Regions from separate parts of the Pacificimonas sp. ICDLI1SI03 genome, predicted to be linked through region 2. Evidence: predicted binding sites of a transcription regulator. Region 2 holds the regulator's gene; each other region holds the start of a gene.
The links. Region 2 encodes LexA, which represses DNA repair genes until DNA is damaged. Its sites were predicted from a motif close to GTTCCNCNCTTGTTCT; they were not measured.
Positions count from the first base shown of each region.

Region 1 (10,824 bases), 280 kb from region 2:
TACGGACCTTTCCAATCGCCAGACCTTCGAAGATCAAGCCATCCAGTATCTGGCGGAGGCGGCAGGATCACGGAAAACCGGCCTTCTCCTCATTAATATAGACCATTTCAAATCCCTGAATGAGGAGCATGGCAGTCGTGCCGGCGACGCCATCCTGAAGGAGACGGGGCGCCGGCTGCAAATGATAGCAGGCCGCAACGCCATCGTCGCACGCCTGGGTGGCGACGAGTTTGCGCTGCTGGTTTCCTCTGTCCAGGTATCCGCCAAATTGGAGACGCTTGCCGGAAAGATTCTGGAAGAAATGTCTCTGCCGATCAGAGGCGCGGGCGCACTGGTGCACATGTCGGTCAGCATCGGTATCGCCACGGCGCCGGATGATGCGAAGACATTCCCGACTCTGCTGCAAAACGCCGAAACAGCCCTTCGCGCAGCGCGCGAGGCCGGCCGGAAGAATTGGCAGAAATTCGACAAGGAAATGAATGCCAGCGCCACGGCCCGGCGAACCCTGATCGCCGAGATGGAGCAGGGTCTGGAACGGGGCGAATTCTACCTCAATTATCAGCCGCTGGTCGATTCCCGGACGCTGGAGGTAAAAGGCTTTGAGACGCTGCTGCGCTGGACGCACTCTACACGCGGCTTTGTCTCTCCTGCGGAATTCATTCCGCTGGCCGAGGAAAGCGGCTTCATCAACGAACTGGGCGCATGGGTCATCCGCTCCGCAACGGCGGAGGCGGCGAGATGGCCGGGCAATCTGAGCGTCGCAATCAACGTGTCGCCCCTGCAGATGCGCGGCGATGGGCTGGAACATATCGTTGCCGAGGCGCTCCGCACGTCCGGTCTGCAGCCATCGCGGTTGGAGATCGAGATTACGGAAGGGGTGCTGCTGCAGGAAAGCCGCCGGACGCGCGCTCTGCTCGAGCGGCTGCGCGCGCTTGGAATCCGGTTTTCTCTGGATGATTTCGGTACGGGGTTCTCGTCATTGGGCTATCTGCAGAAATTCGCGTTCCACAAGATCAAGATCGACAGATCCTTCGTCATCGACATGCAGAACAACAAGAATTGCCATGCCATCATCAAGGCCGTGATCGGACTGGCGCGCGACATGGGAATGGTGACGGTCGCAGAAGGCATCGAACTGCCCGGCCAATTGGCTGCCCTGCAGCAAATGGGGTGTAACCAGATCCAGGGCTATCTGACGGGAAAACCCATGTCGGCGGAGGCCGCCCGCGAACTGGTCAGGCTGCCCGACACAGACAGAATGCCCACGGCAAAAAGCGCATAGGCCGAAGCGCTATTAGCGCGGGTTGCAGGCGTCGGGTGCCTCAGGCGGCGTCGTCGAACTGCAACCTCGCCAAGCGGGCATAAAGGCCATCATGGCGCATCAACTGGTCGTGGTTTCCCTCTGCGACGATCCGCCCCTCATCCATGACAACGATGCGATCTGCATTGCGGACGGTGGCAAGCCGGTGCGCAACAACGAGCGTGGTGCGTCCCTGCATAAGACGCTCCAGCGCAAGCTGGACATCCCGTTCGGACTCAGCGTCGAGAGCGCTGGTCGCCTCGTCGAGAAGCAGAATGGGGGCGTCGCGCAGGATCGCCCGCGCAATGGCGATTCGTTGCCGCTGGCCGCCCGACAGGCGGGTGCCGGCCTCGCCCATAAATGTGTCGAGCCCCTCAGGGAGAGCGCGCAGAAAGCCATCGGCGTTCGCGTTTCTCGCCGCCTCCCAAATTTGTTCTTCGCTGGCATCGGGACGGCCATAGGCGATGTTCTGTCCCGCCGTCGCGGCGAAGACGACGGTTTCCTGCGGGACCACCGAGAGACGCGAACGGAGGTCGAGCGGGCTCACTTCGTCGATGGCGACGCCGTCCACAAGGATGCTGCCCTCCTGCGGGTCGTAAAATCTCTGAACAAGTTGAAACAGCGTGGATTTCCCAGCGCCTGAGGGTCCGACTACAGCAACGGTTTCACCCGCCGCTACCTTCAGATCGAAATTTTTGATCGCCGCGACACCCGGCTTCGTCGGGTAAAGAAAGGTGACGTCGCGGAATTCCACCCTGCCCATTCCAGAGGCAGGCAAGGCAATTGGCGTTTCGGGAGGGCGGATGGCGGGAATCTGGGCCAGGAGCTCTGCCAGTCGCCCCGCCGCACCCGCGCCGCGCATGACGTCGCCATAAACCTCGGTAAGGGCGCCGAACGCACCCGCAACGAGCGCGCTGGCGAAGACAAAGGCGGTGATCGTACCGCCGGTAATGCGGCCGGTAATGACGTCCACCGCGCCCTGCCACAAGACGAGGGTGATCGCCGAAAAGATCAGCAGAATGACCACCCCTGTTAGCAGCGCACGGATACGAATGCGGCGGCGGGCGGCAGCAAAAGCGTCATCGACTGCATTGGCAAACCTGCGGCTTTCCCGCGATTCCTGCGTGAATGCCTGAACGATTTTGATCGCGCCCAGAGTTTCGGAAATGATCGCCCCGACGTCAGCGATACGATCCTGACTGGTGCGGCTGAGGTTCTGCACCTTACGACCCAGAAGAATGATCGGACCAATCGTCAGTGGGATGACGAGAAGGATGAGACCAGTCAGCTTCGGGCTGAGGTAGAACAGATAAACGATCCCGCCCAGCCCCATGAAGGTGTTTCTGAGCGCAATGGAAAAACTGGTTCCGACTACCTGTTCGATGACGGATGTGTCGGCGGTCAGCCGGCTTGCTATTTCCGAGGGGCGGTTCTCCTCGAAATAGGCGGGGTCGAGGGACAGAAGGTTGCGATGGACGGCAACGCGCAAGTCGGCAACCACCCGTTCGCCCAGCCAGGAAACGAAATAGAACCGAACACCGGTTGCGATTGCCATGACGATGACGATGGCAATCAGACCCAGGAAATATGGCGCGATAGCCGCAGGGTCTTCATTGCCGAAGCCGCGGTCGACGACCAGCTTCAGTCCCTGCGGTATGGCAAGCGTCGCGCTGGCCGCGACGATCAGGGCCAGCAACGAAACCACGATCTGCATTGGGTACGCGCGTGCAAAGTCCCAGACGATCTTGAGACGCGAGAATTTACGGCTCTTCGGCGGCAAATCGGCGGTGGGTATATCAGCCATTCGAGCGGCACTTAAAGCCGTGCAGGACGATCGTCGAGACTACAAACACAAACGGGGCAGATCCGCCTGGACCTGGCCCCGTAAGCATTCACCATCTCAACGAAATCCGATGGAAGTGCCGATCAGGCGTCCTCAGCCTCTTCGTCCTTACCATCCAGCAGTGCGCCGTCGACTTCCGTCGATTTACCGCGGATGGCAGCCTCGATCTTGGCCAGAAATTCGGGATTGTCGTTGAGGAAGGTTTTGGAATTTTCACGTCCCTGACCGATGCGCGTGGAATCATGACTGAACCATGCACCAGATTTTTCGACGATGCCGGCCTTCACGCCGAGATCGAGGATTTCACCAGTCTTTGAAATTCCTTCGCCATACATGATATCGAATTCCACCTGCCGGAACGGCGGCGCCACCTTGTTCTTGACGACCTTCACCCGCGTCGTGTTGCCAACGACTTCATCGCGATCCTTGATCTGACCGATGCGGCGAATATCGAGTCGGCAGGAGGCGTAGAATTTCAGCGCATTGCCGCCCGTGGTCGTTTCCGGATTGCCGTACATGACGCCGATTTTCATGCGTACCTGATTGATGAAGACCACGGTCGTGCGCGAACGGTTGATGGACCCCGTCAGCTTGCGCAATGCCTGCGACATCAGACGAGCCTGCAGACCGACATGGCTGTCGCCCATTTCGCCCTCGATCTCGGCCCGCGGCGTCAGGGCCGCGACGGAATCGATGACGAGAATATCGACCGCGTTGGAACGTACGAGCGTATCCACGATCTCCAGCGCCTGTTCGCCGGTATCCGGCTGGGAAACGATCAGCTCTGCCGTATCGACGCCCAGCTTCTTCGCATAAATGGGGTCGAGCGCATGTTCCGCATCGACGAATGCCGCCGTGCCGCCTGCCTTCTGCGCCTCGGCAATGGCGTGTAGCGCCAAAGTCGTCTTGCCGGAGCTTTCCGGGCCGTAGATTTCAATGATGCGTCCCCGCGGAAAACCGCCGACGCCCAGCGCCAGATCGAGGCCAATGGACCCGGTCGAAATCGCGTCGATCTCAACCTTTTCCTGCTGGCCCAGCTTCATCGCGGACCCCTTGCCGAAGGCGCGATCGATCTGCGCCAGGGCTGCGTCGAGAGCCTTCTGCTTATCCATTCCCGAGTCCACTATCTTTAACGCTGCGGCCATGATCAGCCTCCCTAGCCCTGCCCCTCGGGGCGTTCAACATAAGCCGTTCGTACCGCATTTGTTCTACCTTCACAAGATAAAGTTCTTTATATGTTCCTGGACGACGTTCGGGTTGGAAGAGGTCATCCCTTCAGCGTTTGATAGACCTTCTCCGTGATATCGTTGACGGAAAACGGTTTGGCGAGAAATCCGGCGTCCTCGATTTCCAGAGATGATCGCAGCTGTTCCTCCGCATAGCCCGACATGAAGACGATTTTCAGCTGCGGAAACTTCTCCCGCGCCGCCGCGACGAGGGCAGGTCCGTCCATGACCGGCATGACGACGTCGGTGATGAGAAGGTCGGGCGGCGCATCCATCGCCATCAGCATTTCGAGCGCCGCCTCTCCGTCGGAGGCGCAGACCACGTCATAGCCCTTTCGGGTCAGCGCCCGCTCCGCCACGGCACGCACCATGTCCTCGTCCTCGGCAATCAGGATCGTCCCTTCACCGAAATTGGTATCGCGCGGCTTTACACTTGCCGTAGCCGATGCGGGTTCCACCAAGGCTTCCTGCGCAGGAAGATAGATCGTGAAGTCCGTTCCATCGCCTTCGCGCGAATCGGCGAAGATAAAGCCGCCGGATTGCTTGACGATGCCATACACGGTGGAAAGACCTAGTCCGGTGCCGCGTCCAACCTCCTTCGTCGTGAAGAAGGGTTCGAAGATCTTTGGCAGCGCTTCGGCAGGGATGCCCGTGCCGGTGTCGCACACGGCAATGGCGACATAATCCGCGGGCGGCATGCCTTCCCTCGCCAGGCGCTTTGCCTCTTGGGGGGTGACCGCGAACGTCCGGATGGTGAGCGTGCCGCCGTCAGGCATGGCATCCCTGGAGTTGACGGCGAGGTTTACGATCACCTGCTCCATCTGGCCCGGATCGGCGCGCACGGGGGCAAGCCCGCGGCCATGATCGACGGTCAATTTGACACGTTCGCCCAGCAGCCGTTTCAGGAGGTGGGACAGCTCGCCGACAATGTCGGACACCTGCAACAGCTGCGGCCGCAAGGTCTGCTGACGGCTGAAGGCCAGAAGCTGGCGCACGAGATTTGCCGCGCGGTTGGCGTTCTGACGGACTTGATTGATGTCGTCAAAATCCGGATCGCCAGGGCTGTGGCGCATCATCATCAAATCGCAATAGCCAATGATCGCCGTCAGGATATTATTGAAGTCGTGCGCAACGCCGCCCGCCAATTGCCCCACGGCCTGCATTTTCGTCGCCTGGGTGATCTGGCGCTCCAGACGCATTTGTTCGCGATTGTCCTTTAGAGACAGGACCACGGCGGGCCCTTCCTGCCACGGCGCGCGACCGATGGTCAGCACCACCGGTTCGTCGGGTCGGTGCTTCAGACGAACGCGAAGATCCCGCACGCCCTCGGAACTGGAGGCGGCGCGGCGGACCATATCGGCGACCGCCGACTTGTCATCTTTTCCAACGAGATCGCTGGGATATAACAAGCCGCGGTTCATATCCTCGGTCACGCCCGCCGCCGCGCGGAACGCATCGTTCATATATTTCAGCTGGCCATCCCGATCGGTCAGCGCCAGTCCGATCGGCAAAACGCCCATCAAAGCCGGCAGATCGGTCGGTATGGCGGCGGCGGCCACCTGCGGTGTTTCCCGTTCCCGCAGCAGGAAAAGAAAGGCGCCCGCATCGGGCTCAACATCGTCCTCTCCTTCGGCAATGGTCGGTGCACCCTCCGCCACTCGCGCCGCCTCGGCCGTCAATGGCAGGCGAGTGACCAGGACGGGCAGACGATCTGGGTCCCCCGTGCCCGAGCGGCAAATCAGCCAATGATCCCCCTCGTCATCCACATCGACGAGATTTCCGAGATTTAACGACGTCCCGGCCGGTTGTTCGCCAATATATTGCATGAAGGCATGATTGCTGGCGAGAACGCGCCCATCGCCGCCTGCCATCGCCGCGAGAATACCCGCACTGCCGAACCAGCCGCCAAGCGGCCCCTCAATCATCTCCCTCGTGTCATCCAGCGCCTTGTCGGTGCGATCGCGCCGCAGGGTCCACAGCAGATAATCCCGGCCCTGCTCGGCAGGACGAACGGTGATCCGCAGGCGCCGGCTGATCCCGTCATCGCCGGTGACGGAAATATCGGCGAAGCCGCTACCGTCGCGTCGTGCAGCATTGGCGGCGGCAAGCACCGCCGCGTCCCCCACGCCTTCACGCAGGGCAAGCTCCGTCGGCGCGGGAAAACCATTTGCACGGGCGCCATAGGCGGCATTGGCACTGACTAGGCGCCCTTCCCTGTCGGTGATTGCGAGTGCCACCTGTTGAGATTCGAGCGCTGCACGCACAAGCGCCCAGTCGATACGGCCACCGCCCCTGCGCGACCGGCCGAGTGCGGCGAAATAGCCGATGGCCCCACTGGCGACCACCAGCGCGGCAAACAAGGCCGCGAATTCCCAGATCCCGAGCGCGTAACCCACCAGAGCGGCGGACCCCAAAGCAGCGATCACCGCGATGGCGATCGTCGTCCACATATTGCGCTGCACGGTCGGCACGCGCGGCCATTCGGTGGGATCCGGCATCTGGTCGGCCCGAACAGGAGCAATGTTGGATGTCATGGTTCCGCTCTTCGCAGGACGCCAGAGGCGACGTCAATGTCGCGCGCGGAAACAGGAACAGAAATTGGGGGACGTCGCGCCCTCCCGCGCGCCGTCCCCCACCCCCGCGGATACCTGGTGCTAGAAACTATAGCCCAGGGATGCGACAAACTGATCATCGGCCACATAGGGGCTGCCCGACCCAGTGACGCGCGTACCCACGACATTTTCGCGCGTCTTGCTGATGTTGGTATCGAGGTAGGTAAGGCCGAGAGAGAGCCCGAACAGCTCCGTCGACACGCCGACCGACCAGTCCAGATAATCATCGTCATAGGAAGCAAACGTGCCGTCGGGCGCTATGCCGGAACCGCCGAAGCCCATCGATCCGTTGCTATATCCCAGATGGCCGGCAAGGCTGAACGGCGTTCCCGGAATGTCGGCACCCAAATCGCCGTAGACGTAGATATTATCGCCGCCGAGCGAATCCTGATCGGGGTTCCATGCCGTGCCAACCGTGGCGGCAAGGGGGCCAACCTCTGCACCCAGCGAACCGTAAAATTCGATATAGTCATTATTACCTGCACCGCCGGGATAGAGGTAATAGATGACGCCAACGTCATAAGTGCCAACCCCGCCGAGGGAGCCGCCATAGCCGCCGTAAAGATCGACCTCCAGATTGGGGCCGCCATATGTGCCGTATCCGCCCAGGCTGGATGCCCAGGTACCTACATAGAAGCCGGAGGAATGGGCGACGTCGAGACCGCCCTGCACCGCAAGATTTTCATCGGAGAAAGAAATGCCGCGGAAACGATAGTCGGTCACGAAGCCGACATTTCCGGATAGCGACCAGTCGGAGGGAATGGAGGTATCTGTGGCGGCCTCCAGGCCCGTGTCCTGCGCACTCGCTGCAGTGCCGATACCCGCCGCGCCTGCAACAAGTGCAAGTGCCAGAATCCCTGTGGGATGTCCGAAGATCTTCATGCTTTAACCCTTCTCTATGTTCAGCCAGAAGCTGCTCGCCCGGAAGGGGTTGGCGGTTCTTGTTCGACCGCCTGATCGTTACATTGCCGATTACATTGCGATGCACAAGTCTATTTTTTGGGCACAAAAACACAAAGCCTAAAAGTGATGCAGTTACGCAACAGTATAGTTAACAAAAAAAAGGGCCGACCTGTTGCCGGGCCGGCCCAGTCAATCCTTGGGGAGGATCGCTCTTTGGAGCACCCTGTATATTGCAATGCAGCATAAATGATTCAACCCCCAAGAATGTTAGGCTCTGCGATTGCTGCCTCAGGGGAGGAGTGAATCCGCGAGCGCGTATCCGACAAAGGTAGCGAGCGAGCGCGCCGCCGCCTATAGGTTCGCGCATGAGCGATCTTTTTACCGGGGGCGGGCCTCAGTCCACTGATTACAATGCCGACCAGATCGAGGTTCTGGAGGGTCTGGAACCGGTCCGGCGGCGACCCGGCATGTATATTGGCGGTACCGACGAACGCGCACTGCACCACCTTGCCAATGAAGTCGTCGACAATGCCATGGACGAGGCGGTGGCGGGCCATGCCACCCGCATAGAACTGCATCTGTCCGCCGACGGCAGCCTGTCCGTCACCGACAATGGGCGCGGCATTCCTGTCGACGAACATCCGCGATATCCGGGTCGTAGCGCACTGGAAGTCATCTTCATGATGCTGCATTCCGGCGGCAAGTTTTCCGGCAAGGCCTATGAAACGTCGGGCGGGCTGCACGGCGTCGGTGTCAGTGTCGTAAATGCGCTGTCCGAGCGGCTGGATGTCGAGGTGGCGCGCAACAAGGTGCTGTACCGCGCGACATTCTCTCGTGGTGAAGTGGTGGAGCCGCTGGCAGAGGCGGGCCAGGCGCCGAATCGCCGGGGAACGAAGATCACTTTCCTGCCCGATGCCGATATTTTCGGTGCAAAGGCGCGACTGAAGCCGGCGCGCCTGTTCCGGCTCGCCCGATCGAAGGCCTATCTGTTTGGCGGGGTCGAAATCCGCTGGTCCTGCGATCCGGAGCTGGCGTCGGATGACGTGCCAGCGGAGGCAGTGTTTCAGTTTCCCGGCGGGCTGGCCGATCATCTCGCCGTTCTTGTCGACGATCGCGAATGCGCCACAACCGAGCCCTTTGCCGGGAAGGCGAAGTTTCCCGACGGTCAGGGCAGCGTCGAGTGGGCAATCGCCTGGCCGCTATACGGCGAAGGGTCGACCAGCTATTATTGCAACACGATCCCCACGCCGGACGGCGGCACCCACGAGACCGGCCTGCGCGGCGCGCTGACCAAGGGCATTCGTGCCTTTGCGGAGCTGACCAGCACGAAAAAGGGTTCGCAGCTGACCGCGGACGATATGGTCAATGGTGCGGAGATCATGCTTTCCGTGTTCATCCGCGAGCCGCAATTCCAGTCGCAGACGAAGGACCGCCTGACCAGTCCGGAGGCGGCGCGCCTGGTCGAGGTCGCGATCAAGGACCATTTCGATCATTTCCTGTCCGACGACATGAATCGCGGCAAGGCGTTGATGGGCTTTGCGCTGGAGCGTCTCGACGAACGGCTGAAGCGGAAAGCCGAGAAGGAGATCAAGCGCAAAACCGCGACGAACAGGCGCAGCCTGCGCCTGCCCGGCAAGCTGACGGACTGCGCGGCGGGCAGCGGCAGTGCCGAAACCGAATTGTTCATTGTCGAAGGCGATTCGGCGGGCGGCAGCGCCAAGCAGGCGCGCGATCGCCGCACCCAGGCTATCCTGCCCATTCGCGGCAAGATCCTGAACGTTGCCAGTTCGACAACCGCAAAGATCGCCGCAAACAGCGAGATCGCCGACCTGATATTGGCCATCGGCGCTGGCGCGGGCAAGAATTATGACGACGAAGCGGTCCGCTATGATCGTATCGTCATCATGACCGATGCCGATGTCGACGGCGCGCATATTGCGACGCTGCTGATGACCTTCTTTTTTCAGGAAATGCCCGGTCTTGTTCGCGGCGGGCGGCTTTATCTGGCGCAGCCGCCGCTGTACCGGATCGCGCAGGGCGGCAAGGTGGCCTATGCCCGCGACGACGCGCACCGCGAAGAGCTGATGGCGCGGGAATTTACCGGCAAGGGCAAAATCGAGACAAGCCGCTTCAAGGGCCTGGGCGAAATGAGCCCGGCGCAATTGAAGGAGACAACCATGGATCCGGCGAAGCGGACCCTGATCCGGGTCACGCTGCCGCAGGGATATGAGGACCGCGCGCCGGTCGCAGACCTGGTCGAACGGCTGATGGGAAAAGATCCGGCCATGCGTTTCCGCTTCATCCAGGAACATGCCCGCGAACTGGACGAAGAAGCCATCGACGCCTGAGAGACTGCGTGATGGCGGTGACGGGCTGCGGAACTGGCGCCCCGCCTTGCTAAGCGGCGGTCAGCGCCTCTACGATTGCTTTCACCTTTGCCTGCCGCCAGCTTTGCGATGGCGCGACGAGCCAGAAATGCTCGTCGCTGGGCGTACCATCGAACAATTGCGTGATCCGCCCCGCAGCGATGTCACCCTGGGCGAGCGTCAGCGGCACCCGCGCGACGCCGTAACCGGCGGCGGCGGCGTCTATCGCAAGACCCGCATCGGCGACGCTGAGCCCCCCGTCGATTTCATCATGGCTGAGACCCTGGGCGTCGAACCAGGCTTGCCAGCTCTGGCTGGGATGATGGATCAGACTGCGCGTTGTTAGCGCCGCCGGATCGGCGAGTTCCGACGCAAGTTGCGGCGAAGCGACAACGACGACCTGCTCCTCGGCCAGACGGACGCCCGACAGCTCCTCCTCAGCCGGCATGGCGCCCCACAGGATCGCCAAATCCATATTCGCTGTCGTGAAGTCCGCGCCCTCGTCGGTTGGCACCAGAATGAACCGCTGGTCCGGCGCGGCGGCACCCACGGCGGCGAGGTGCGGTGCCAGCCA
Region 1 covers NZ_JBSQAU010000001.1:580,076-590,899, reverse strand. Annotated here, with positions in the region: gene ACSMXM_RS02760 (putative bifunctional diguanylate cyclase/phosphodiesterase) at 1-1,282, shown strand, start outside; gene ACSMXM_RS02755 (ABC transporter transmembrane domain-containing protein) at 1,323-3,104, opposite strand; gene recA (recombinase RecA) at 3,227-4,288, opposite strand; gene ACSMXM_RS02745 (hybrid sensor histidine kinase/response regulator) at 4,411-6,903, opposite strand; gene ACSMXM_RS02740 (TorF family putative porin) at 7,024-7,863, opposite strand; gene parE (DNA topoisomerase IV subunit B) at 8,250-10,232, shown strand; gene ACSMXM_RS02730 (LysR substrate-binding domain-containing protein) at 10,282-10,824, opposite strand, start outside.
Region 1: recA (recombinase RecA) is a predicted target of LexA. The motif match lies at 4,338-4,353, and genes of this name have one in related genera.

Region 2 (10,824 bases):
GCGCATGATTCCCCTTCGTCTTGCCGATAAGGCCATGGCGTCTATAAGCACCTCTAGTTTTACGCCACCCATCGACACGAGGCAGGTCCCCAGATGATTTCCGCCCTTCGCCGTGCCCTTAGAAATCCCCTTATGCTGGGGCTTCTTGCACTGGTACTCGTTGCCTTCGTTATCGTCGGCATGGGAAATCCGCTGGGTGGCCCGCCGTCCGATACGGTCGCAGAAGTTAGCGGCGAACCGATTACCCAGGCCCGGCTGCAGGACCAGTTCGATCGCACCCTGCAGATCGTACGGCAGGAAAATCCAGAGGTTACGACCGAACAGATCCTGCAAGAAGGGGGACTGAACGCTACGCTGGAACGCCTGATTGGCGCCGTGGCCCTCAGAATTTTTGGTGAGGAAATGGGCCTCGGCACGTCGAAGAGGCTGGTAGATGGCGAAATCGCGAGCATGGCGGCATTTCAGGGACCGACCGGCGAATTCGATGAGGCCACCTATAAGCAGGTCCTCGCCCAGCAGCGGATCGACCCGAAAATGCTACGTACGGATTTGGGGGACGACGTTATACGCCGCCATCTTCTGGCGACGGTCGCGGAGACGCCCCAGGTTCCGCGCGGCCTGGCGGAACCGATTGCGCTGTATCAACTGGAACAACGCACACTGAACGTCGGGTTTGTACCATTCCAGAATTTTGCCGACCGTCCCGCCCCGTCCGAGCAGGAGGTGGAGGCATATTATCAGGAAAATCTCCAGCGCTTCACAGTCCCGGAGAGACGCAGATTCCTTTATGCGCTGATCGACCGTTCGGCGCTGGCCGAAGAGATTGCAGTTTCAGACGAGGAAATTGCTGCCGCCTATGAAGCGGGAGATGACCTTTACGGCGCCAGCGAAAGCCGGTCAGTGCGACAGGCGATCATCCCCAGTCAGGCACAGGCGGCTGAGTTCGTTAACCGGGTGAAGGCCGGCGAATCCTTCGCGCAGGTAGCTGCAGACATGCTCGAACTCACCCCAGAGGACCTGGAGCTGGGGACGCTTTCCCGGATCGAACTGACGGCGAGTGCCGACGAGGCGCTGGCCGATACCGCATTCGCAGCGCCGCAGGGGCAGGTATTCGGTCCCGTCGAATCGGAATATGGCTACCGGGTCGGGATCGTCGACGCGATAGAATCTGTTCCTGGGCGCCCGCTGGCAGACGTCAGCGACGAAATCCGGACTCGCCTCAGAAGAGAAAAGGCGGAGGCGCGAATGGCGGACCTGGTTGGAGAGGCAGAAGATGCCTTTGCCGATGGCGCATCTTTGGCCGAGGTGGCAGAAGATTTGGATCTGCAACTTCAATCGCCGCCGCCTCTTACCGATACCGGCCAGACACCGGACGCACCCGAATTCACATTGCCCGACAATGCTGCGCCCGTACTGCCCGTCGTCTTTGACTATGGCCCGGACGAGGAGCCCATCGCAGCGGAAATCGGTGATGGAGTCTTCGCGCTCGTCCATACGGAGGAAGTGATCGCGCCAGCACCCGTTGCGCTCGAGCAGATCCGCGAACAGGTCAGTCAGCAATTGCGCGTTGAACGACAGATAGAGGCTGCGGAAGAGGCTGCCGAGGAGATCGTTGCCGCGGTAGAGGGCGGAGCTACACTGGCGACCGAACTGCAAAGCCGCGGCCTGCCACCCGTTCAGGATCTGACGCTGCGGCGTGTGGAACTTGCGGCACAAGAGGGGCAGGTGCCGACAGCCCTGGCGCTCGGCTTTGTGCAGGAAGAGGGAGAGGTCCGTGCCGTTCCCGACCCGCAACGCGGTGCGGTTGTCGTGGTGGAGACCAGCGACATCGTGCCCGGGAAGCTCGCGGATGCCCCCGGGTTCGTCACGACCATCAGATCACAGCTGCGGCAGGTGAGCGCGCAGGAATTGCAGCAAACCTTTGCAAGAGCGGTCACCGAACATGTGGGTGTCGAGCGGTTTCCGAATGCCCTCAATGCGCTAGAGGCGCAATATCGCGGCGTTCAACTGACGGGCGAGTAGATCGCAATATGCCGGCAAAAATGGGAATGATCGCGCCCGACCGGGGCACGTTTGCTGCCGCCTATGATGCCGGCACACCGCAAATCCTATGGACTGAGGCGGTTGCCGACACCGATACGCCGGTAAGCGCGATGCTGAAACTGGGTCGCGCCAAATCCGGCTCCTTCCTTCTCGAATCCGTAGAGGGGGGAACGGTCCGCGGCCGATATTCGATGCTCGGCTTCGATCCCGACCTCGCCTTTCGCGCGCAGGGAAAGCAGTGCGGGATCAATCGCAGGTTCGGCGAAGACAAGGATGCGTGGACCGCCGCAGAGGGCGATCCGCTGGCCGTGCTGCGCGACCTCGTTGCCGGCAGCAGGATGGACGTGCCAGAGGTGCTGCCCCCCGCCTTCTCTACGCTTGTCGGTCATATTGGCTATGAAAGCATCGGCCTGATTGAACCGGTTCCCCCCGCCGAAGGCGAGGGGCTGGCCCTGCCCGACATGATGTTCGTGCGCCCGTCCTTATTGCTGGTATTCGATCGTCTGCGCGACGCCCTGTTTATTGCCGCCCCCGTCTACCCATCCCACCTGACGGCAGAGGAAGCGCGCGAAAGGGCGGTGGAGCGCATTGAAACCGCTCAATCGCAACTTGCTGGCCCGCTGAAGGACCGAACGCATCTGCCGGACCTCCCGGATGGCGCGCTCAGCCCCAATGTGGCACCGGAACGCTATGCCGAAATGGTGGCCGCCGCAAAGGAGTATATTTTCGCAGGCGATATCTTCCAGGTGGTCCTCGCACAGCGTTTCTCCATGGATTTCCCGCTGCCACCGCTGGAGCTTTATCGCGCACTGAGGCGCATCAATCCCTCGCCTTTCCTCTACATGCTCGACATGCCGGACTTCGCGTTGGTTGGCTCCAGCCCGGAAATCCTCGTGCGGGTGCGGGATGGAGAGGTCACGGTCCGCCCCATCGCCGGTACACGCCCGCGCGGAAAGAATGCGGCGGAGGATGCCGCCAATCGCGAAAGCCTCCTCGCCGATCCAAAGGAACGCTCGGAACATCTGATGCTGCTTGATCTTGGCCGCAACGATGTTGGACGCGTCGCCGCCCGCAGCAGCGTTGCAGTGACGGAGCGCGAGACCATCGAATTTTACAGCCACGTCATGCACATCGTTTCGAACGTTCGCGGCGACCTGGCACCCGGTAATGATGCCATCGATGCCCTGATGGCCGGCTTCCCCGCCGGTACCGTCTCGGGCGCGCCAAAGGTGCGCGCAATGCAGGTCATTGCCGAACTGGAGCCAGAGCGCAGGGGTGCCTATGCAGGTGGCGTCGGCTATTTTTCGCCTGCCGGGGACATGGATTCCTGCATCGTTCTGCGAACTGCGGTGATCAAGGATGGTCGCATGCATGTACAGGCGGGCGCCGGCATTGTTGCCGATTCCGACCCAGCGTCCGAACAACGCGAGTGCGAGGCTAAGGCGGGCGCGCTGGTCGCCGCAGCGCGGGAGGCGCTTCGCCGCGCCGCCGACACGGGCTTCGGACAATGACGGAAACCACCATCGTCTTGAACTTCTTTGACGAAATGGCCGCGTCATGATCCTCGTCATCGATAATTACGACAGTTTCACATATAATCTGGTCCACTATCTGCAGGAATTGGGGGCCGAGGTGGCGGTAGAGCGCAACGACGCGCTTTCCGCAGCAGAGGCGGTCGCAAGACGGCCCAATGCAGTCGTCATCTCGCCCGGCCCTTGCACGCCTGACGAAGCAGGGATCTCGCTCGACATCATTCCTCTCCTCGCAGAGGCGCGCATTCCCCTGCTAGGCGTTTGCTTGGGCCATCAGGCGATGGCGCAGCATTATGGCGGCAACGTCATCCGCGCACCAAAGGTTATGCACGGCAAGACGTCGCCCGTGATCCACGACGGCACCGGCGTGTTCGCGGGACTGCCCTCGCCCTATCTGGCAACGCGCTATCATTCGCTGATTGTCGAGGCCACGCCTGCACCTTTTGTCGCCAATGCCCATTCAGACGATGGGATCATCCAGGGACTTCGCCACCGCGACTTGCCGCTGCACGGCGTACAATTCCATCCTGAGAGCATTGCGACCGAGCACGGCCATGCACTGCTCAGGAACTTTCTGGAGCTTGCGGGACTGGCGGAATGAAGCTTCCCGACCCTTCCCGGCCGCTCGACGATCCCGAAGCTGCCTTCGACACCATCCTATCCGGCGGTCTGGACGATGCCGAAATCGGCCGCTTTCTCTTGCAACTGGCGAAGCGTGGGGAAACGGTGGCAGAAATCGTCGCAGGCGCGCGCGTCCTGCGCGCGCGCATGATATCCGTCGACGCACCGGAGGGGGCCATCGACGTGTGCGGCACCGGCGGCGACGGTATGCACACCCGCAACATTTCGACCGCCGTGGCGATCATCGTTGCCGCCTGCGGAGTTCCGGTCGCAAAGCACGGCAACCGGGCGGCATCATCACAGTCGGGCGCCGCGGATGTGCTCAGCTGCCTTGGCCTCGATCTTGATCTCGCCCCTGACCGCGTCGAGGCTTCAATCCAGGAGGTCGGCATCGGCTTTCTGTTCGCCGCCCGTCATCATCCGGTTATGGCGCGGGTCGCCTCCGTGCGGCGGGCACTGGGGCGGCGAACCATTTTTAACCTGCTGGGACCAATCGCCAATCCGGCTGGCGTGAAGCGGCAGTTGGTCGGCGTGTTCGCCCCCGGCTGGACAGAGCCGCTAGCAGAGGCATTGCGCGATCTGGGCGCCGTCAGCGCCAGTGTCGTCCACGGGGGCGATGGGCTGGACGAACTGACCGTCACCACGGGTAGCCGCGTCAGTAGCCTGACCGAGGCCGAAGTGACGACGAAGACCATCACCCCCGCCGAGGCCGGGCTGGCACAGCACGATATCGACGCAATACGCGGCGGCACACCGAAGGAGAACGCCGATGCGCTCATCCGCCTGCTGGACGGTGCGCACGGTGGTTATCGCGATATCACTGTCATGAATGCTGCGGCGGCCCTATGCATCGCGGGCGTTTCCGGCGACCTGAAATCCGGCGCCGCAAAAGCAGCCGCCGCCATCGACGAGGGCGCGGCACGCGACAAGCTGGATCAATGGAGGGCCTTTCGATGAGCGACACGCTCAAGGAGATAATCGCCTATAAGAGAGAGCAACTGATTGCCCGCAAAACTGCCGTGCCGCAGGCGATCCTCGAGGCGAAGGCGGCGACCATACACCCACCGCGCGGCTTCATCGCTGCTCTCGAAGCGGTGAGCGGCCGGCACGCATTGATCGCAGAGTTGAAAAAGGCCAGCCCGTCCAAGGGGCTCATCCGCGAGGATTTCGAGCCGGCAAAGCTGGCACGCGCCTATGTAAACGGGGGCGCCGCCTGCCTTTCGGTTCTGACAGAGGATAAGTGGTTCCAGGGATCCGACGAAATTCTGCGTACGGTTCGCGGCGGTGTCGACCTGCCGATCCTGCGCAAGGATTTCATCGTCGACCCCTATCAGGTCATCGAGAGCCGAGAGATGGGGGCGGACGCCATCCTGCTGATTATGGCGGCGCTTAACCGCTATGAGGCGCGCGACCTGGAAATGCTCGCCCGGGAGCAGGGCATGGATGTGCTCGTAGAGGTGCACAACGAAGAAGAGCTTGAATTGGCCCTTCGCCTGAAATCGCGCCTGATCGGCATCAATAATCGCAATCTGAAAACGCTGGAGGTCGACCTGTCGACGACCGAGCGCCTCGCCCCCCTTGTTCCCGCCGATCGGCTGATTGTCGCGGAAAGCGGGCTTGCCCGCATCGATGATCTGGACCGCCTGGCGAATGCCGGTGCGAAGGCATTTCTGGTTGGCGAAACGTTGATGCGGCAGGATGATGTCACCGCCGCCACGCGGAGGTTGATCGGTGCCTGATCTGACGCATCTGAACGCGGACGGTGCGGCGCAGATGGTGGACATCTCGGCGAAGGCCCAGACCAAGCGTATCGCCGTGGCGGCAGGTCGGATTTCGATGTCTGCGGAGGCGCGCGATGCGATCGCCTCCGGTTCGGTGCCAAAGGGCGACGTTCTGGCCGCGGGCCGTATCGCCGGCATCATGGCGGCCAAGAAAACATCCGAACTCATCCCGCTGTGCCACCCCCTGCCGCTCACCAGCGTCACCATCGAGCTGCAGGTGGATGATGGCGGCGTGTCGGCAGAGGCAATGGCGACCACCACTTTTGGCACCGGTGTCGAGATGGAGGCGATGACCGCCTGCTCGGTCGCACTCCTGACGATCTACGACATGGCCAAGGCGATCGATAAGGGAATGCGGATAGAAAACCTGCACCTGAAATCGAAAAGCGGTGGCAAGTCGGGGGACTGGCGCGCGGAGAATGCTTAGCTTCGAGGATGCGTACGACCGGCTTTTGTCGGGAATTGTACCACTTGCCGCAGAGGATGTGCCGCTTGAGGCGGCGCGGGGACGGATTCTTGCGGCGCCGCTGATTGCAAAACTGACACAACCGCCCTTCGCCGCCTCGGCAATGGACGGATATGCCATCCGATGGGCGGATATGCCCGGCCCATGGACAGTTCGGGGCGAAAGCGCAGCCGGGGCGGGGTTTGCCGGCTCCGTCGAAAAGGGCGCCGCGATCAGGATATTTACAGGCGCTCCGGTTCCGGGCGGCACAGATACCGTGATCGTTCAAGAGGATGTGGAACGATCCGGCGATACGCTGACCCTGAAGGGGGGCGGCCCGCCAGAAATCGGCGCACATATACGGCCCGAAGGCAATGACTATTCCAACGGCCAGGAATTGCTCCCTGTCGGCAGTCTCGTATCTGCCCCTGTCGTTGGTCTGGCGGCCAGTGCGGGACATGCCCGGCTTCAGGTGCACGCCGCCCCGCGCGTCGCGATCATCGCCACCGGTGACGAACTGGTGCCCCCCGGAACGCCGCCGGGACCATCCCAGATTGTCGCCGGCAACGGCCCAATGATCGCCGCGGCCTTGGCCGCGGCAGGCGCAGATGTTGAAGATTTCGGCATCGTTCCGGATGATCGCGCGCAAATCCGCGACGCATTGATGCGTGCATCTAAATTCGACATCATCATCACCATCGGCGGCGCCAGCGTCGGTGACCATGATCTCGTCAAGGACGCTCTCGATGACGCCGGCGCCACGCTCGATTTCTGGCGCATCGCCATCAAGCCAGGCAAACCTCTGATTGCAGGAACTCTCGGCGCTGCCCGCCTGGTCGGGCTACCGGGCAACCCGGTCTCCGCCTATGTCTGCATGCTTCTCTTTGTCAGACCGATGGTTTTGGCCCTTCGCGGTGCGGATCCAGCGTTGGGCGAGACCAATGCACGGCTTGGCCAGCCCCTTCCGGCGAACGGGGACAGGCGCGATCATCTGCGTGCCACCCTCTCCGGCGACGTTGTGGCGCCGCTCGCAACACAGGACAGTGCGCAATTGGCGGCCCTGGCACGCGCGAATGCGCTGATCATACGTCCGTCCCATGCAAAACCCGCCACCACCGGCGAGTCGGTGCCCGTCCTGATACTTGACAGGACCTGATTTACCCCCTACCCGTTCTTCTATTGTTCATGGGAACGGAGCGCGAACGATGTTGACGGCGAAGCAATTCGAACTGTTGAGGTTCATCGACGAACGGTTGCGGAAGACCGGCGTTTCTCCTTCTTTTGAAGAAATGAAGGCAGCTCTCGATCTCAAGTCGAAAAGTGGCGTTCATCGGCTTGTCAGCGCCCTCGAGGAGCGGAAGTTCATTCGCCGCCTCGCGAACCGCGCGCGTGCGCTGGAGGTTCTGCGTATGCCCGAAGCCGAAGTAAGAAAGGTCGATTTCGGCGCCAAGCCGAAGAGTGTTCGGGCGGCCAACGATTCAGAACCGGATATCGTCGACATCCCGCTTCACGGCCGTATCGCCGCAGGTCAGCCCATTGAAGCGCTAGAGACCACGGAAACCCTGAGTCTGCCTACGTCCCTGCTGGGGAAGGGCGATCATTATGCGCTGGAGGTGTCCGGCGATTCCATGATCGAGGCCGGGATCTTTGACGGCGACTACGCCCTTATCGAACGGTGCGACGATGCCCGCACGGGTGACATCGTCGTGGCCCTGGTCGACGATAATGATGCAACCCTGAAGACGCTCAACAAGAATGGCGACATGATCCGGCTTGATCCTGCCAATAAGGACTACAAGCCGCAAAACTACCGCGCCAGCCAGGTGAAGGTGCAGGGCAAGCTGGTTGGACTGCTGCGGCGGTACTGACCGAGCTTTCGGCCGCGATATACAGCTACGCCGGGGCCGGCGCGGGCATCTGCGTGGCACTCCGAAAATTCATTTGAGAAATTCACCGCGAATTCATCGGATTCTTGCGATAGGAATAGCTACCTAGAGTGAGGAATCGCCTTTTCGATGTACGGTCATATAAAGTTTGCCATTGCCGCAGGCATTGCGGCCTTCATGTCGATCCCTGCCCTATCCGCGCCTGATGGCGCAGCGCTGTTCAAGACACGCTGCGGCGCCTGCCACTGGGATCCTAACGTTCCCGGAGAGAAGGTACGTCTGGGTCCTTCGCTGACTCGCCTGTCCGGTCGCGAAGCGGGAACCGCTGATTTCAAGCGCTATTCCCCGGCCATGAAGGCATCGAATATCGTCTGGGGGCGCGACAGCCTCGACGAATATCTGAACGACCCCAGAAAGACCGTGAAGGGAACCACAATGGCCTTTCCCGGTTTGAAGAAACCAGACGAGCGCGCGGCGGTCATATCCTATGTCCTGCGCGCCGGTAAGTAGGAGTATTTCCATGAAATTCCATAAGCCCTTCATAGCGGCCGCCCTCGTTTCGATGGCAGCCCCCCTCAGCATCCTTGTTGCGACGCCCGCTTCAGCGCAGGCCGCGACCGATAGCGACACAAAGGCCGCGTCGGCCTTTATCGACGGTTTGGCGGAAGACGCATTTGGCGTGATCCGCTCGGGCGACGCGCAGTCGCCGCAGACGCAGGAAGAACTGCGCAAGATGCTCGCCAGCAATTTCGACGTGAACTATATTGGCCAGTATCTGATCCGCCGCCACCGTCAGGACATCAGCGACACACAGTATCGTGAGTATATGAAGGTCTTCCCGCAATGGGTCGTCGCTACCTACACGAATAATCTGTTCGCTTTTGAGGATTCCGAACTGTCGGTAACGCGTGCCGTTCCGCGGGGAAGCCGCGGCGATGTTGAAGTCTACACGCGCATCACGCCGAAATCGGGCAACCCGGTCGATGCCGTCTGGCAGGTCCGTAAAAAGGGCGGCAGTGATTTCAAAATCCGCAACCTGAAGGTTTCCGGCGTCAATATGGCGCTGACGCAGGAACAGGATTTCAACGCCTATATCAGCCGCAATGGCTTTGACGGCCTTGTCACATTGATGAAGAAACGCATCAGTTGAGGTCCCGCCTCTCGACAGGTGAGGCCGCCTATGTGGACCCGTCGGCCCAGCTTTATGGCGACATAGAGCTGGGCCGTGGTTCATCCGTCTGGATGAATGTGGTCATGCGATCGGAGGCAGCGTCGATCCGCATCGGCGCCATGACGAACATACAGGACTTCGTCATGATCCACACGGATCCAGGCGGCCCTGTCACGGTAGGCGAACATTGTTCGATCACCCACAGGGCGACCCTTCATAATTGCACGATAGGTGATAATTGCCTGATCGGCATCAATTCCACCATTTACGGCGGCGCTGTGATCGGGAACAACTCCATCGTCGGGCAACACGCCTATGTGAAGGACGGCACGATCGTCCCGCCGAACAGCATCGTCGTTGGCAGCCCGGCAAAGGTCATTCGTACGCGCGAAAATTGGCTCGCGAACCGGTTGAATGCTGCCATCTATCACCGGAACGCCATCGCTTATGCCGAAGGCGACCACCGCGCCTGGACCGGCGAGGACTTTGACGCTTTCATGCAGGATACAATGAGGCGCTTGCAGGCCGAGCAGGCGGCGCTATAGCGGCGGATATGAAACAGCACGACGCTTCAGACAGCAAATTGCATCTCGTGTTCGGGGGTCGGGTCAAGGATCCACGCGGACTGGAGTTCGAAGATTCCTCTGCACTCGATATTGTGGGCATCTTCCCCGACTATAAGACCGCTGAAAAGGCGTGGCGCGCTCATGCACAGCGCACCGTCGATGATGCGGAGATGAAATATCTGGTCGTGCACCTGCACGAACTGCTGGAACCCGAAGTTTAACTGCCCCCGGGCTGTTTAGCTTAATTTCCCGCGGTGGGCTGAAAGTCCGGCTCTTCAGCTTCATCCAGTGATCCCTGCGCGACGACCGGGTTCCAATTACCCAGCGCCTGATCCGGTTCACTCATATAGCTGGCGACCGTAACGTTGCGACCAAACTTCCGCTGCCGCAGAACATCGAACCCGGCATTGATCAGATTTGCCATATTGTCGTTGCGCAGCTTCGTGGACGGTGCGCCCAGCACAATACCGACCAGACGCTTGCCGTCGCGCTGAGCCGATGCCGCGAGCGTGAAGCCAGACGCGTTGGTAAACCCGGTCTTGATCCCATCGAGGCCCACCAGCTTACCGAGCAGCCGGTTATGGTTCGGCAACACCTTGCCGTAGAAATTATACTGCTGCTGCGAGAAAAACGCATAATAATGCGGATAATGCTGAATCAGATAGGCCGACATGGTGGCCAGATCGCGCGCCGTCGTGGAGTGAGCCGGATTAGGCAGTCCGGAGGCGTTGTAGAACGCCGTTGCATTCATACCGATCGATCGGGCTTTCTCCGTCATT
Region 2 covers NZ_JBSQAU010000001.1:299,646-310,469, reverse strand. Annotated here, with positions in the region: gene ACSMXM_RS01490 (SurA N-terminal domain-containing protein) at 94-2,022, shown strand; gene trpE (anthranilate synthase component I) at 2,031-3,554, shown strand; gene ACSMXM_RS01480 (anthranilate synthase component II) at 3,601-4,176, shown strand; gene trpD (anthranilate phosphoribosyltransferase) at 4,173-5,153, shown strand; gene trpC (indole-3-glycerol phosphate synthase TrpC) at 5,150-5,935, shown strand; gene moaC (cyclic pyranopterin monophosphate synthase MoaC) at 5,928-6,404, shown strand; gene ACSMXM_RS01460 (molybdopterin molybdotransferase MoeA) at 6,397-7,578, shown strand; gene lexA (transcriptional repressor LexA) at 7,628-8,290, shown strand; gene ACSMXM_RS01450 (c-type cytochrome) at 8,438-8,818, shown strand; gene ACSMXM_RS01445 (MlaC/ttg2D family ABC transporter substrate-binding protein) at 8,829-9,458, shown strand; gene ACSMXM_RS01440 (gamma carbonic anhydrase family protein) at 9,455-10,024, shown strand; gene ACSMXM_RS01435 (DUF4170 domain-containing protein) at 10,033-10,266, shown strand; gene ACSMXM_RS01430 (D-alanyl-D-alanine carboxypeptidase family protein) at 10,287-10,824, opposite strand, start outside.

Region 3 (10,824 bases), on a different contig from region 2:
CGCCACGCCGAAGCGTCCGGTCAAGATGGCCGAGACGCCGACAAAACCGTCGAAGCGCGCCGCGCGAGAACGTCAGTCCGGCCTCGCCCTCGGCGACCGTGCACAACTGCCGCCGCTGTCGCTGCTTGCCGCCGCTCCGCCGGCCAAGGGCACCAGGATCGACGAGGCGGCGCTGGAACAGAATGCGCGCCTTCTGGAAACCGTGCTCGATGATTTCGGCGTTAAGGGCGAAATCGTCGAGGTAAGGCCCGGCCCGGTCGTGACCATGTATGAGCTGGAACCCGCCCCCGGCATCAAATCCAGCCGCGTCATCGGTCTGGCGGACGACATTGCCCGCTCGATGTCTGCCGTGTCGGCCCGTGTCGCCGTGGTCCCGGGTCGCAACGTCATCGGTATCGAATTGCCGAATCGCGACCGGGAGACGGTGGTGCTGTCGGAACTGCTGTCCGACGCGACGTTCGACCGGGCGAAGGGCGCCCTGCCGCTTGTCCTGGGCAAGGACATTGCCGGCCTGCCCGTCGTGACCGACCTTGCCCCCATGCCCCATTTGCTGATCGCGGGCACGACCGGATCGGGCAAGTCCGTCGGTCTGAACGCCATGATCCTGTCGCTGCTGTACCGGCTGGAGCCGGACAAGTGCCGCATGATCATGATCGATCCAAAGATGCTGGAGCTGAGCGTCTATGACGGCATCCCCCACCTTCTGTCCCCCGTCGTTACGGAGCCATCGAAGGCCGTCCGCGCCCTGAAATGGGCGGTGGAACAGATGGAGGAACGCTATCGCATGATGGCCAGCGTCAATGTGCGGTCGCTGGCGGCCTTCAACGACAAGGTGACAGAGGCCAAGGCGTCCGGAAAGCCGTTCGAACGCCGCGTGCACACCGGCTATGATCCCGATTCCGGCCAGCCCATCTATGAGACGGAGGCGCTGGAATATGATCCCCTGCCGCTGATCGTCGTTATCGTCGACGAATTGGCCGACCTGATGATGACGGCGGGCAAAGAGGTCGAATTCCTGATCCAGCGGCTGGCGCAGAAGGCGCGCGCGGCAGGCATCCACCTGATCATGGCGACACAGCGCCCCTCCGTCGACGTCATCACCGGCGTTATCAAGGCCAATCTGCCCACCCGTATCAGCTTTTCCGTTACATCAAAGATCGACAGCCGCACGATCCTGGGTGAACAGGGCGCCGAACAGCTGCTGGGCAAGGGCGACATGCTGTTCATGAACGGTGGCAAATTCCTGACCCGCGTGCACGGCCCGTTCGTATCCGACGAGGAGGTGGAGCGCGTCGCCGATCATTGGCGCACGCAAGGGTCGCCCGACTATGTCGACGCCGTGACGGAGGAGCCGCCGCCGCAGCTGGACCAATATGGCATACCGCTGCCCACGCCCGACCTGATGGGCGGCGAGGACGACGACCCCGACGCGGCGCTGCTGCGGCAGGCGATCAAGGTGGTGCAGGATACACAGAAGGCATCCACCAGCCATGTGCAACGACACCTGCGCATCGGCTATAACAAGGCAGCGCGCCTGATCGACCAGATGGAGGAAATGGGCATCGTCAGTGCCGCCGACCATGTCGGTCGCCGCGAAGTGCTGATCGACGGCCAGGGCAACCGGCTCTAGCTAGGCCGCGATAGCAACGCCCGCAGTTTCCTGCGGCGGCACCTCATCTTCCATCCCCAGCGATCGCAATACATGAACGAGGAGGCGGTGGTCGCCCTCTTCCCCATGTGCATCGACGGCCTGCATCCCGACGGCACCATACCGGGCACCATCCTCGCCATCCACCATGGCGGCAATGCGGGTCAGGCCGGGCAAATATTCCTCAACAATGGGGTGCAGGTCGCGCGCCGCCTCGTAATCCAACCGTGTCAGCACGATAACCTGCCGATCGCCCATCGACAGCGGCTGCCAGCTGCGCGGGTCCGCCGGACTGGCGAAGTGCACGTCATAGCCATCCGCAACCGCCGTTTCGAACAGACGGTTATCGAATTCCAGCCCCACATGCCCCACGTCCCGCTGTGCCAGCGCATCTGCGAGCGCGCGGCCCTTAGGCCCCATGCCGACGATGATGACGGGGGCATCGTCGCCCGCAATCTTGCTGTCGGGCGGTCCTCGCCGCAGCCTGCCGGCCAATGTCCGCCCAACATCCGAAATTGCAGGCGTCGCGGCCAGGCTGATGGCGATGGCGGCGACCAGCATGGCGACGACATCCGTCCCGATCAGCACGGCGACAGCAGGCAGCGAGAAGACCACCAGAGCGAATTCCGATCCCTGTCCCAGCAGGAAGCCCAGTTGAACCGATCCCGGCACCGACCAGCGATTGGCCAGCGCCGCGGCGACGTTCAGGGCGCATTTCATGGCGATCAAGGCGGCGGCAATGCCCAGCACCTGCGGCCCGCGCTCTGCCAGCAATGCCGGGTTCAGCGACAAGCCAACCGTCATGAAGAAGAAGCCCAGGAAGAGACCGCGAAATGCCTCTATCTCGGCCTGAACGAGAACGCGGTAGCGCGACTCCGCGATGGCCACCCCGCCCAGAAACGCGCCTAGCGTCAGCGACAGGCCGATGGCCCCTGTCGCCCAGCCTGCCGCCAGCGCGAGAAACAGCGCCGTTGCGGTGAATACCTCGTTCGACCGGGCATTGGCGATCAGCCGGAACAGCGGCGCCGTCAGATAGCGGGAGAAGATGACGGCAACCCCAAAGGCGGCCACAGCCTTCAGCGCCGCCCATCCCAGATCACCGGCAAGAGAGCCGGAACCCGCCGCCAGGGCGGTCGCGGCGATCAGCAGGGCAATGGCGGCAATATCCTGAAAAATCAGGATCGACTGCGCCGCGCGCCCCACCGGACAATCGGCCTGCCCGCGCTGCTGGATCAGGCCGATGACCACGGCGGTCGATGACAGGCCCAGCGCCGCGCCGATGATGATGGAGGCCGTTACCGATTGACCGAGCAGCCATGCAGCCACACCGAACCCGGCGCTGGCGACCGTCATCTGCAGGGCGCCGAACCCGAATATATTGCCCGCCTCCTCGCGAATGCGCGTCAGGCTGAAATGCAGTCCCAGATTGAACAGCAGGAACATGACCCCCGCCTCTGCCAGCGCCTCGACGACTGGCCCCTCGAACCGGTCGGCATAGCCGAATGCGCCCAAGGCCAGGCCAAGCACGATATAACCGACAATGGGGCTAAGCCGGAGAACCTTGGACGCCAGCGCCGCGCCGATGCCCAAGCCCAGCAGCGATATGGCTGGCGCGATGGTCGTGAGAATTTCGGAGGAAGCGGCCATTCAGGAAGTTTACCCGCCTTTTCGCGGGCCGCATAGGCAGGGAGCATGGGCGCCGAGTGGGTCGGCTGAGGCACGCAGGCGAACCACCGCCCACCGGCCCTTCCCGTTCCCTTATTGTTCTGCTATCGCGCTAAGCATGGCAAAGCCCCAGAAACGATATAGCTGCCAGGCATGTGGCGCCGTCCAGACGAAATGGCAGGGGCAGTGTCCCGACTGCGCGGAATGGAATTCCCTGATCGAGGATGCAGGCGCGGTGGTTACGCCCTTCAGCGCAAAACATTCACTGCAACGGGGCGGGACGCGCATCGCGTTGGAAACGCTGGATGCGGATACGCCGCTGCCCCCGCGCACGAGTACGGGCATTGCAGAAATGGATCGCACGCTGGGCGGCGGTATCGTGCCCGGATCGGCGATCCTGATCGGCGGCGATCCGGGCATCGGCAAATCGACCCTGCTACTGCAGGTGGCGGGCCGCCTGGCGACACGGGGTCATCGGATCGTCTATATTTCCGGTGAGGAGGCGGCGGACCAGGTTCGCCTGCGCGCGCGGCGGCTCGGGCTGGGCGATGCGCCCGTCGAGCTGGCCAGCGCCACATCGGTGCGGGATATATTGACGACGCTGACCGACGGCACGCCGCCCGCGCTTCTGGTGATCGATTCGATTCAGACCATGCATTCCGACATATTGGAGGGCGCGCCCGGCACGGTCAGCCAGGTGCGCGCTGCCGCGCAGGAACTGATCCGCTTCGCCAAGCAGACCGGCACCGCGCTGGTCCTGGTGGGTCACGTGACAAAGGATGGCAGCATCGCCGGCCCGCGCGTCCTAGAACATATGGTCGACACCGTGCTCTATTTCGAAGGCGAGCGTTCCCATCAATATCGTATCCTGCGCGCGGTGAAGAACCGCTTTGGCGGCACCGATGAAATCGGCGTCTTCGCCATGGAAGCCGCCGGACTGACGGAAGTCTCAAACCCCTCCAGCCTGTTCCTGACGCAACGCGAACGGCCGGTGGCGGGTAGCGTCGTGTTTCCGGCGCTGGAGGGGACGCGGCCCGTCATGGTCGAGATACAGGCGCTGGTCGTCCGGCTCGCCTCTGGCGCGACGCCGCGCCGCGCCGTTGTAGGCTGGGATTCCGGGCGACTGGCGATGATCCTTGCGGTACTCGAGGCCCGCTGCGGCATGAGCTTTGCCAATGCCGAAGTTTACCTGAATATCGCGGGCGGCCTTCGCGTATCGGACCCTGCGGCGGACGTCGCGGTGGCGGCGGCGCTGGTCAGCGCGCTGACCGAAAATGCCGTGCCGCTGGATACCGTCGCGCTGGGCGAATTATCCCTTTCCGGAGAATTGCGGCCCGCCGCGCATCTGCAATTACGGCTGAAGGAAGCACACAAGCTGGGTTTCACCCGCGCGCTGACACCAAAGGCCGCCCGCGATGCCGTCCCCTCCGGCATGCGCGGAGAGGGCTTTTCCCACCTGCCCGACCTGGTGGCGCATCTGGCCGGCGGAGCCGCCGACTGACGCAGCAGCAGACCTGCAAGCAGCTCCGGTCGCCGCTAGAATTGGTGCCCTGTCCTGTCCCGCTTCGTCGCCAGATAGTCCGCGTTCAGCGCGCCATGGCCGGCGATCAGCGGCACGCGCGCTTCGACGGTGATGCCCGCTTGTTCCAACCCGTCCACCTTTGACGGGTTGTTGGTCAGCAGCCGGATGCGGGTGGCACCGACGCCGCGCAACATGGCGGCGGCAATGCCAAAATCGCGCTCGTCCACCTCGAATCCCAGGCGCAGATTCGCATCGACCGTGTCGAAACCCTGATCCTGCAGGCGATAGGCGCGCAATTTGTTCAGCAGGCCAATGCCGCGCCCCTCCTGCTGCAGATAAAGCAGGATGCCACCGCCATCCGCCGCAATGGCGTCCAGCGCAGCGACCAGCTGATCGCCGCAATCGCACTTCAGACTGCCCAGAACGTCGCCGGTCAGGCAGGCGCTGTGCAATCGCGTCAGCGGGGCCTTTTCGCGTGAGGTCTCGGCACCGTCCGCGCCCCTTCCCACCAGCAGGGCGAGATGCTCTGGTCCGCCGGGGCTGCGAAAGGCCACCACGCGCGTGTTCGGATCGGCCTTTAGCGGCAGTCGCGCGCGCGTAACCTCTCGCAGGCTGTCTGGCGCCCGGTGGGCCATGATGTCGGCAATGGAAACCTGCAGAAAATCGTCACCCTCCGCCGCTGCACGAACATGCAGCGCCGGCAGCAGACCGGCCAGCTTTGCCGCCTGCAGCGCGGCCAGCGCCGTGTCGGTATCATCGACGGGCCGGGTCTGGAACGGCCCCTTCAACGGGGTCGATAAATCCAGCGTCGGATCGGCCAGCGCCATGGCAGAGGCCGCGTCGATCCATTCCGGGCGCGCGATCCGAACCGCGCGCATGCCCGCCGCCGCCAATTGATTGGCAAGCGCCAGCTGTGCCGCGCGCTTGTCGGTGATCAGGATTTCCGCAACGACCTCACCCTCAAACAGGGCAAGGCGCTGCGCGTCGGTCAGCTCGATCGGCAGGATCGCAAGCGCCTCTGCCCCCGCAACGATGACCGCGCGACCCCGGCGGAGTTCATCAATGGCGCGTTCGGCGGCGATGGTCATGCGTCTGCGTTCACAACTCGATCTCGGTGATCAGGGGGATATGATCGCTGGGCCGGTCCCAGCTGCGCGCCGCCTCCAGCACACGGTGAGACCGGATATTGGGCAGGATTTCCGGCGACGTCCAGACGTGGTCCAGCCGCCGACCGCGATCGCCGACCGTCCAGTCCTTCGATCGATAGCTCCACCAGGTATAAAGCCGCTCTGGCGCGGGCACGAAATGGCGGCCGATATCCTGCCAGTCGTGGGCATCGCGCAGGCGCTGCATGGTTTCCACCTCGACGGGCGTATGGCTGACCACTTTCAACAATTGCTTGTGGCTCCACACGTCGGATTCCAGCGGTGCGATGTTGAAGTCCCCCATCATGATCGTCGGTTCGCGCAGCCCCTCCGACCAGCGGGTCATGCGTTCATAGAAATCCAGCTTCTGACCGAATTTGGGGTTCTCGTCACGGTCCGGAATGTCGCCCCCTGCGGGGATATAGACATTTTCCAGCAATATGCCGTTCGGCAGCCGAACACCGATATGGCGCGCCTCGCCATTATCCTGCCAGTCATAGCGGCGGTCCTCGACCAGCGGCACACGCGACAGAATCGCAACGCCGTGGTGCATCGGCTGTCCATGAAGGATGCGCGTAGTGTAGCCCAGCGCGTGGAACGCCTCGTGCGGGAATTGCGAATCCCGCACCTTTGTTTCCTGCAGGCAGATGATGTCGGGCTGTTCCGCCGTGACCAGTTGCTCGATGAGGGGCAGGCGAATCCGGACGCTGTTTATATTCCAGCTGACAAGTTTGGTAAGGCTCATGCCGCTGCTGCTAACGCGGCGACGCGGCGCCCGCAAAAGAATTGACCCCCACTCCTTTCCGAAGAACGGAGCGAGGGTCGTTCTTGCGCTCGTCACGCAAACGGATCCGGTTCAAACACCCCGGGCAACAGGGGGCAAAATCCCGAAGCGCCCTCGCTGGACCCGATGCGCCGAAGATAGGGGGGGCGTCATCGGCCGACAATCCGGTGCTTCCTCGACCTGCCCCAAAAAGGACGCACTTCGCCCCCCTTCAGTAACGGCTGCGAAACAAGAGACCCGGCGGCGGTCTCAACGCCGGGTCTGAGGACGCGGGTCGTTAAAGCGGAAGGCGTTCTTTGGAACGCCGCCATTGAACTCCACATCGGACAGCGCGACCCGCGTGGTATTGCCCTGTGCGTCGATCACGTTCCAACCTGACAGAGCCAGATCGGCGGGCGCTGCGCTATCCCGCTCGAAATAGATGGTGATGACGCCATATTCCGGATGTTCGCGGTCACGCGCCTCGACGACCAGCGCATTGGCGGTCGAGGATTTCACGCGGGCGAACTTCGCCAGATCCGCCTCCGGGTCCAACAGAACGCTCAGCGGCGTCGATCTGATCGGATAGCGCTGAACCTGCTTCACCTCATAATCGATGACGTTCACGCTCTTGCCGTCGGCCACCACAAGCAGCGGGATACCCTTTTCATACTGAAAGCGAATTTTACCCGGACGCGCCAGATAGACACGGCCCTTCGTGGTCGCGCCGCTGGCGGCGACCTGTGTGAAATTCGCCGTCATCGTACGCGTCTCTTCCAAATGCCGTGTCAGTTCCGGCAGCGTGGCGGCAGCGGGGACGGCCAGCATCAGCGCGGTCAGCGCAGCAAGACAGTTGCGAATGATGGACATCGGTCCTCCTGTTGAAATCTGGATAGCGATATAGCGGACGCCGGTTGAACCGGAATTGAATTGCCCGCGCATGAACGAGCGAACGCCGAAAAGGCGGCACGGGCCACCGTACATGCCGCCCGCACATGGTGTGTTCAGGCAGAAAAGGCTATGGTCCACACCATGATTCGTCTTTTTGCGCTCGCGGCTCTCATCGCCGCCCCCGCCCTGGCCCAGCCTGTCGAAGATGACACGGCTGCGCCTGCCCCCTCAGCTGCCAGCCCGCAGGAGGCACCGCCGGCCGAAACGGTCCCCACCGATCCCGCCGCCGTCGACCCTGTCGAAACCGCACCGCCCACGACCCTGCCGGACGGTGCCGCCCCGCCAAGCGAATCGACGGGCGAAGACGCCGCCGATCCCGCGCCGGAACCCGCCTTCCAGACGGAGCGCGTGACGCTGGAAACCGAAAACGGCCCCCTGGTCATCGCGGTGGAGGTGGAGCGCGCGCCTATCACGGCAAAGAATTTCCTGCGCTATGTGCGGGAGGGGCGCTTTAACGGCATGACGCTTTACCGCGCCAGCAATCTGGGCCGCGGATATGGCCTGGTGCAGGGCGGAACGCGCGGCAATCCCGAGATGATACTGCCGCCGATCACGCATGAGCCGACCAGCCAGACCGGGCTGAGCCACACGGACGGCACGGTCTCCATGGCGATGGGAGAGCCGGGCACGGCAGACGGCGATTTCTTTATCATTGTGGGCGATCTGATCAGTCTGGACGCCGGCGACGGCCAACCCGGCTTTGCCGCCTTCGGTCATGTGGAAGAGGGGATGGACATGGTCCGCGCCCTGCTCGACGCCCCCACCGACCCCAATGAGGGCGAGGGCGCAATGCGAGGCCAGATGCTGGCGGAACCAGTAAAGATCCTGTCCGCCGAAACAAGCGAGTAGGTGCGGCCCATCGGCATGTTCACTCTTGCCGAGCTTGAGGATGCACAGCGGCGGATCCACGCGGTTTTTCCGCCGACGCCGCAATATTGCTGGCCACTGCTGTGTCAGCGTCTGGATACCGAAGTCTGGACCAAGCACGAAAACCACACGCCAACCGGCGCCTTCAAGGTGCGGGGCGGTCTGATCTACGCCGAACGGCTGGCAAAGGAAAAACTGGCACCGCGCGGAATGATCTCCGCAACGCGCGGCAATCATGGCCAGTCGCTCGCCTTTGCGGGAAAAAGGTTCGGCATCCCGGTCACCATCGTCGTGCCGCACGGCAATAGCAGCGAAAAGAACGCCGCCATGCGGGCGCTCGGCGCGACCCTTTTGGAACATGGCGAGGATTTCGACGCGGCACGGTCGCACGCCATGGAACTTGCAGAGGCGAAGGATTTATGGTTCGCGCCCTCCTTCGGCCGCGATCTCGTCCTGGGCGTCGCGACCTGGGCACTGGAACTGTTTCGCGCGGCGGGCGATCTTGACACGCTCTACGTTCCCATCGGTCTCGGTTCCGGCATTTGCGGCGCCGTGATGGCGCGTGACCTCCTTGGTCTGAAGACGGAGATCGTCGGTGTGCAAAGTGCCGCCGCGCCCGCCTATGCCCGTTCGGTGCAGGAGGGTACGGTCGTCACACTGTCATCGGCCGACACCAAGGCGGATGGTCTGGCGGTGCGCACGCCCGACCGCGATGCGCTGGATATTATCCGGCGGGGCGTCGCGCGAATCGTCACCGTGACGGACGCGGACATTGCCACGGCGGTGCGTGCCTATTGGACGGACACGCACAATCTGGCGGAGGGGGCAGGCGCCGCGCCTTTGGCAGCCGCGATGGGCGAAAAGGCGATGCTGGCTGGAAAGCGCGTCGGCATGCCCCTGTGCGGCGGCAATATCGACCTGGCCCTGTTCGAGCGCTGGATTTTGTCATAGCCACCCCGACCGGGCGCGCGCGAAATTCAAAAGCAAGAAGCGGGACGCGGCCATAGCCGATTTTTTCTATCCGAGGACCAGTGACACCCGCCGGAGAATGATGATGGCTCATGCTGCAGATCTGGACCAATCCACTCCGCGTCCCGCTGATTATGCGGGGGCGGACGCCCGCTGGCGGGCGGTCTGCGATCGCGAAGGGGCGGCCGATGGCCACTTCTTTTTCGCGGTCACGACTACAGGCATCTACTGCCGCCCCTCATGTGGCGCGCGTCAGCCAAAGCGGGACAATATTGTGTTTTTCGATACCGCCGAAGCGGCGGCGGCTGCCGGATTTCGGCCCTGCAAACGGTGCCGCCCGGCCTCCCCCTCGCTCGCGCAGAAATATGCAAAGATCGTCGGACGCGCGTGCAGGGCGATTGAGGCGGATGACATTGCCCCGTCTTTAGATGCTCTGGCGCGGGACGCCCAGATGAGCACCAGCCATTTTCACCGCATTTTCAAGCAGGCGACCGGCATCACACCGGCACAATATGCCACCGCGACCCGTGCCGCCCGCATGGCGGGGGAATTGCGCGCTGGGACCGGCGTCACCGAGAGTCTCTATGCCGCCGGCTACGGCGCCCCTAGCCGCTTTTACGAACGTGCGGAGCAGCGCCTCGGCATGCGTCCCTCGGCCTATCGGTCCGGCGCGCCTGGAACGCTCCTGCGACATGGCACCGCGAAATCATGGCTGGGATCGGTACTGGTCGCCGCCACGGAACGCGGTATTTGCGCCATTCTGCTGGGCGACGACGAGAATAGCTTGATCGCCGACCTCGGCGCCCGCTTCCCCGCCGCTCGTCTTGTGCGCGCCGAACCCGGTTCCGATTTCGACCTGTGGCTTACAAAGGCGCTGGCTCTGCTGGAGGCGCCGGCGGGCGAACATGACCTGCCTCTCGATATTCGCGGGACAGCCTTTCAGGAGCGTGTGTGGCGCGCCCTGTGTGGCATCCGCGCCGGAACGACCGCGACCTATTCGGACATTGCCGAACTCATAGGACAGCCATCAGCGGCTCGCGCGGTCGCGACGGCCTGCGCCGCCAACCCGCTTGCTGTAGCGGTGCCATGTCACCGCGTCGTCCGTGCAAACGGCCAGTTGAGCGGCTATCGCTGGGGCGTGGAGCGGAAGCGCGCCCTGCTGAAACGCGAGGCGTGCTAGCGGAGCGACCCGATTCAGGCCTTATTGCAAATGACGGGCAAAAAACGCCGCCGTGCGCTCATCGGCAAGGGAGGCTGCCGCTTCGTCCCGGCGATTACCGAATTCAGCGGCGAA
Region 3 covers NZ_JBSQAU010000002.1:460,415-471,238, reverse strand. Annotated here, with positions in the region: gene ACSMXM_RS14230 (FtsK/SpoIIIE family DNA translocase) at 1-1,630, shown strand, start outside; gene ACSMXM_RS14225 (cation:proton antiporter domain-containing protein) at 1,631-3,295, opposite strand; gene radA (DNA repair protein RadA) at 3,432-4,814, shown strand; gene ribA (GTP cyclohydrolase II) at 4,850-5,923, opposite strand; gene ACSMXM_RS14210 (exodeoxyribonuclease III) at 5,934-6,725, opposite strand; gene ACSMXM_RS14205 (LolA family protein) at 7,014-7,613, opposite strand; gene ACSMXM_RS14200 (peptidylprolyl isomerase) at 7,776-8,543, shown strand; gene ACSMXM_RS14195 (threonine dehydratase) at 8,559-9,512, shown strand; gene ada (bifunctional DNA-binding transcriptional regulator/O6-methylguanine-DNA methyltransferase Ada) at 9,616-10,710, shown strand; gene ACSMXM_RS14185 (dienelactone hydrolase family protein) at 10,732-10,824, opposite strand, start outside.
Region 3: radA (DNA repair protein RadA) is a predicted target of LexA. The motif match lies at 3,401-3,416, and genes of this name have one in related genera.